2 regions of the Brevibacterium sp. MGP-B1 genome follow, and region 1 is predicted to be linked to the other one. Evidence: predicted binding sites of a transcription regulator. Region 1 holds the regulator's gene; the other holds the start of a gene.
The links. Region 1 encodes HrcA, which represses chaperone genes, less so after heat shock. Its sites were predicted from a motif close to TTNGCACTCGNNNNNNNCGAGTGCNAA; they were not measured.
Positions count from the first base shown of each region.

Region 2: the regulator HrcA is predicted to act here: its motif matches at 1,498-1,524, upstream of AC3CD9_RS10980 (Hsp20/alpha crystallin family protein).

Region 1 covers NZ_CM173407.1:1,440,865-1,443,935, reverse strand. Annotated here, with positions in the region: gene AC3CD9_RS06720 (DUF3097 family protein) at 1-601, opposite strand, end outside; gene hrcA (heat-inducible transcriptional repressor HrcA) at 762-1,802, shown strand; gene dnaJ (molecular chaperone DnaJ) at 1,925-3,040, shown strand; gene AC3CD9_RS06705 (16S rRNA (uracil(1498)-N(3))-methyltransferase) at 3,037-3,071, shown strand, end outside.
Region 2 covers NZ_CM173407.1:2,418,928-2,421,998, forward strand. Annotated here, with positions in the region: gene AC3CD9_RS10960 (hypothetical protein) at 1-428, opposite strand, end outside; gene AC3CD9_RS10965 (DUF3263 domain-containing protein) at 673-951, shown strand; gene AC3CD9_RS10970 (hypothetical protein) at 985-1,179, opposite strand; gene AC3CD9_RS10975 (MerR family transcriptional regulator) at 1,176-1,472, opposite strand; gene AC3CD9_RS10980 (Hsp20/alpha crystallin family protein) at 1,594-2,025, shown strand; gene AC3CD9_RS10985 (XdhC family protein) at 2,818-3,071, opposite strand, start outside.

The sequences.
Region 1 (3,071 bases):
CGACATCGCGGTAGCGCGGATCGGCACGGACCGCCTCGGCGATCTTCGATTCCTTGGTCCCACTCACCAGATGGTCGGCGAGGACACCGACTCGATGGTCCCGATCCGGACCGAAGGCCTCGAGCTTGTCGGCGACATCATCGAGACCGCCCAGGGGTTCGACGACGACGCCTTCGATGCGCAGATCATCGCCCCAGATCTTCTCGACGAGTTCGGCGTCGTGCTTGCCCTCGACCCAGATCCGCGACCCACGAGCCACCCGAGCCTTCGCGCCGACCACGGCGCGAGACCCCGACGCCGTCCTGCCGGGCTGCTGCGCCTTCTTCTTCGGCAGCTGCACATCGACGGGCCGGCCCTCGAGGAGGAAGCCCGGTCCCAGGGGAAAGGCACGCACCTTGCCGACGCGATCTTCGAGCTTGACGACGACACCGGCCGTGGTCTTCTCCGCGCCGACGACAGCACCCACATAGCCGCTCATCGCATCTTCGAGAACCATGCCCAGGCCGAGCTCGACCTGGCGGGACTTCTTCGGACGGTGCGATGACGGGGAGGAGCCGGAGAGCACATCGGGGCCATATCGATCAAAAGCATTCACGGGCACCCACCATAATCAAGGACGGTCCCGCAGTCGTGCAGACCCGCAGGTCACCCCAGAAATGAATTCCGGGAACGAGAGGCGTAGAATTGGCACTCAGGCTCACAGAGTGCCAAGCGCAGGCACGGGACCGCGATGGATCGGCGAGACGGAGAGGAGATCCGCGATGAACGACAGCAGACGTGCACAGGTGCTGCGCGCCATCGTCGAGGACTTCGTCGCCACCAACGAACCCGTGGGATCGAAGGCGATCGTCCAGCGCCACACCCTCGGCGTCTCTCCCGCCACGATCCGCAACGATATGGCCGCGCTCGAACAAGAGGGCTATATAGCCCAGCCCCACACCTCTGCCGGACGGATCCCCACCGACCTCGGCTACCGGATGTTCGTCGACCGGATCGATGAGTTCAAACCGCTGACCACCGCCGAGCGGCGCGCGATCTTCCAACTCATCGACGGCGACGTCGATCTCGACGAGATGCTCGACCGCACCGTCCGCGTCCTCTCCGGCCTCACCCGACAGGTCGCGCTCATCCAATACCCGACGGTGTCGCGGGCGCGCATCAAGCACATCGAGATCGTCGGACTCGGACCCGGCCGGATCCTCGTCGTCCTCATCACCGACGCCGGCCAGGTCGAGCAGAAGACCGTGATCGTCCCGAGCCCGCTCGACGAAGACGCCGTCCGCGGACTGCGCGACCAGATCAACGCCGAATTCGCCGGACGCACACTCGCGCAGGTCTTCGGATCGGCCCCCGCCGCCGAGGCGACCGCCACCGAACCGAGTGAGCCGGCCGCTCGTGACGACTCCGGACTCAAACAGGTCAGGGCCGCCGTCGTCGACCTCGTCGCCGCGACGCGGGAAGAGCGCATCATCATGGCCGGCACAGCGAACCTCGCCCGCTCCGGAAGCGAATTCGGAGAGAAGATGGCCCCGATCCTCGAAGCGTTCGAAGAACAGGTCGTCCTGCTCAAGCTGCTCACCTCGATGGCCGAAGACCACGAGGAGATCAGCGTGCGCATCGGGCGTGAGAATACTCACGAATCATTCAGCTCGACTTCCGTCGTCGCCGCCGAATATGGTCATGACGCGGGTTCCTCGGCCAGACTGGCAGTGCTCGGCCCGACCCGAATGGACTATCCGACGACGATCTCGGCAGTCCGTGCCGTCGCCAAATACGTGTCCTCGATCCTCGACCAAGGGTAGGCCCCTTGACGGCGAACAGGGACGCCCGCAGGCGGGAAGCGCAGAACCGGTGAGCACCGCGCAAGGGCGCAGCCACCACCACGAACAGAGAAGACCACTACGTCAGGGAGAGAGAAGTTTCTGTGGCCGATCACTATGAAACACTCGGAGTGTCCAAAGACGCTTCCGCGGCTGAGATCAAGTCGTCGTACCGGAAGCTGGCACGCAAGTACCACCCGGACGTCAATCCCGGTCACGAAGACGAATTCAAAGCCATCTCACTGGCCTACGATGTGCTCTCCGACCCGGAGAAGCGCCGCAACTACGATATGGGCGGCGGCGAGAACGGTCAGGGCTTCCCGGCTGGTGGAGGATTCGGCGGATTCGGCGACATCTTCGAGACCTTCTTCGGCGGTGGCGGCGGTCAGGCCGGAGGCCCGATCCCGCGCACCCAGCGCGGCAAGGATGCCCTCGTCGGCGTCAATATCGACCTGAAGACCGCGGCCTTCGGCGGCACCGTCGACCTCGACGTCACCACTGCGGTCGTCTGCGACACCTGTTCGGGCGCCGGCACGCAGGAAGGCACGAAGATCGAGACCTGCTCGCTGTGCCACGGAGCCGGCAGCGTCCAGCGCATGACCCGGACCCTGCTGGGGCAGATGGTCACGAACCAGACCTGCAACTCCTGCCACGGCTTCGGCACCGTCATCCCGAACCCCTGCCTCAACTGCCAGGGCGACGGACGCGTGCGCAAACAGCGGACCATGAAGATCCGGATCCCCGCCGGCGTCTCCGACGGCACCCGCATCCAGCTGAGCAGCCAGGGTGAGGTCGGCCCCGGAGGTGGACCCGCCGGTGACCTGTTCGTCGAGGTCATGGTCACCCGCCACGAGGTCTTCCAGCGCGACGGCGACAACCTCCGGGCCGCCGTCTCCGTGCCGATGACCGCAGCGACGTTGGGCGCGACCATCCCGTTCGAGACCTTCGACGGCACCCAGGACCTCACCATCGCCGCCGGCACCCAGTCCGGCACCATCGTCAAACTTCCGGGACTCGGAGCGTCCCGCCTGCGTTCGGAGACCCGCGGCGACCTGCTCATCACCGTCGACGTCCTCACCCCGGACAAACTCGACGACGAACAGCGCGAACTGCTCGAGAAACTCGCCGAACTGCGCGGAGAAGAGACACCGCGCGCCCAGATCTCGACCGAGAACCGCGGAATGTTCTCCCGCATGCGTGAGAGGTTCGCCGGTCGGTGAGTCTTCCCGTCTTCCGCTCCGCCACCGCCGC
Region 2 (3,071 bases), 980 kb from region 1:
AATTTGCGCGTCGTGGCTTCGGGGTCCCACGGAACCAACTTGTTCACCGAGCTCATCATGACTTTGATGATGCGGCGCTTGGTGGCCAACGCGCCGAGTGTGGGGCATGAGACGACTGCAAGGTTGCGGTCCGAGTAGACTTCGGCGATCAGAGGGTCGCCCTGGGTGTGCCGGGGGATCTCTGTGAGGATGAGGATGATGTTGACGTCGGGGTAATCAGCGCGGAGATCTTCGACTGCGTCTAGAGCCAGCTCGCGCTCGGGTGTCAGATAGACCGTGTCGGTGCGAGTGTACAGCGTCGTTGTGACCCCATACGCCTCACGCAGATATCGCTCTAACGAGGAGTGGATGGAAGCCGCTCGCCTGCTGGGCAGACCTGGGTCGGCTACGACCAGCACTTGAAGGGCCTGGGATGAGGTGGTGGGCATAAAGTCCTCCGCTACTCGACCAGCGAGTTGTATAGAAGATTGTTCTGGTTCCGAAGTCTAGTGAGCGTAATCACTATGGGGTAGTCCTACACGTCGGCTTCGCTGTCTGAAGTTTTATCGCCAGCTCAGCCTCGGACAACTGCGTCGGACTGGCCGGCGAGCGGTCCCCCTGAATCGAGGTGACCAAGACAGAGTGAGCAGCGACATACGCGGTGTCGAATTCTGCTGTGTCACAATGGTCTCCATGGTCCCCGGCACTGTGCACGAACTGTCCGAGCATGATCGGTTGATCCTCGACTTCGAGAAGACTGCGTCTACTGCGGCGGGGCGACACGAGTTGTGCCAGCGAATCGAACTTCCAGCAGAGAGGTACGCCATCGTGCTCGAGGGGATCGTGGATACGGACGCCGCATACGGTTACGCCCCGGACGTTGTGGAGCGGGTGAGGCGGTTGCGAGCGGAACGGTTCGCATTCGAACGCCGGCAAGGCCGATGGAAGAAGCACAGCAGCTTCCCCCTATAGCCCGATATGCCGCCATCAGATCAGCGCGGCTTCTCACCCGTCTTCATCATCAACCTCTACAACGATGGATTGATCGGCAACATCGCCCACATCCGCTTCGCGGATTGCTCCCCAGTGAGGCTCAGCCTCTTCGTAACCGTCGTCGATATGCGTTGCGGCGTCGACGAGCTGTTCGTTCCAATCCGGCCCGGGCACTTCGACGCCGGGGCGGACACTGTCTGCCATCATTGCATCCTCCTCAATTCGTACCGAAGCGAGGTGTTCTCATCCTGCAAATCAAGAATGATTCCGATGCTAGCGAGATTCGCACCAACGTCAACCAATTCGCGCACACGCCGCAGACGAGCAATATCCCCGCGACTGAACCGCCGCGTCCCACCCTCACTTCGCATAGGCGTCACGAGACCACGTGCCTCGTACTGCCGCAACGACTGCACCCCAACACCGGTCAACTCCGCAACACGCGAAATCGAGAACAAGCGCCCCCCAGACTCTGAAGTCGCCGTCTCACTATCTCCCAAAATTCCTCCTGAAACAGTGTTGACATTCGCACTCTGATCGACTAAATCATATGTCTATCAGATGATGTAGATCCTATCATCTGCACAAATCCACCATCCAGCAAAGGAGGTTTCACCAATGATCATGATGCGCACAGACCCATTCCGCGAAGTCGAACGCCTGAGCAGAGAAATCTTCGGAGCCACCGGCACAACGGCCCGCCCTGTGATGATGCCCATGGACGCCTGGCGCGACGGCGATACTTTCCGCGTCGAACTCGACCTTCCAGGAATCGATCCCGACAACATCGACCTCGACGTCGAGAACAACGTCGTCACCGTCAAAGCTGAACGGCCCGCCCCCGACCATGGGGAGTCTTCAGTCGCGGCCGAGCGGCCCCGCGGGACCTTCAGCCGACAACTCGTCCTCGGCGACAACCTCGATACCAGCAACATCACGGCGAACTACGACGCCGGAGTGCTCACACTCAGCATCCCGGTCGCGGAATCAGCGAAACCCCGCAAGATCGCCATCAACTCAGGCTCTGCTGAACCGGCAGCCATCAGCGCCTAATTACAACTGGTGGGGTGTTCCCATGCAGACGTGTGCACCAGACGTCCAGCTGGGTATCGATGCTGCGTTCTGGGCGATCATCCTCAGCGACCGCGAACTGCGCGGCCTCGACACGAGTCACCACGCAGATGATGAACCGCGGGCTTTGAGTCATTGCGAGTGCCGGACCTTCAGGCACTCCTCACCGTGGCTGCTGTTCCGGTCTCCCGGTCTCTCAGCAGCCCAGGTTATCGCCTACCGAGTCCTCGCTTGTCAGCGCTCTCCTCCCCGGTTCAAACGGCGCTGACATCTTCGATGAAAGGAGGTGAGACGTTTCCGCACCCAGGATGAGCTACACAGCCGTGTGGTCGCGTCCGCAATTCTTTCTACCAGTGTGCTCGACGCAAGATCCGCGGCAGTGACGTCACAATGACGACGAAGTGATGCGGGCCCGTCCACGGCTTCCCCTTCTGGCCCCGGGCTATCCCCCGGGGCCAGACCATGTTCGGTTGAGATGAGAAACGAGGAGAACATGTTCGTCAGCTTCTTGGAGAAACTGTTGATTGTCTGGCCCTGGCACGCTCGAGCACTCGCTCGCGCACTTATCGGCAAGACTGCCACAGTCCGCCATCGCCCATGACTGAGCGATCATCGCATATGAATGCTTCCTAGCGCTCGTCATGAGTTGTAGTCCTGAAGGTGAGGTCGTGTCGCACGCCAGGGGCAGGCACTATGAGGAACAACAGAATGCTATGACTGACATATCGAAGTCGAATGCGAAGATGCAGCCAGCGACTGGCGACTCGTTTCGCCTCAGTGAAGAGGCGAATCTTCCCGTTCGTCGCTGAGGGGAACGACCTGTCGGCGGCCACCGCGTACAGCGAGGATCTCTGCGAGGATCGACACAGCCACCTCGGCGGGGGCGAACGTCTCCAGATGGAGACCGATCGGCGAATGCAACCGTGCCAGTGCTGGGCTCGCCACTCCCGCTTCGCGCAGCGCGGCGCGGCGGTCGCGGTCGCTGCGCCGCGAGCCCATCGCCCCGACGTAGGCCACGTCGAGGTCGA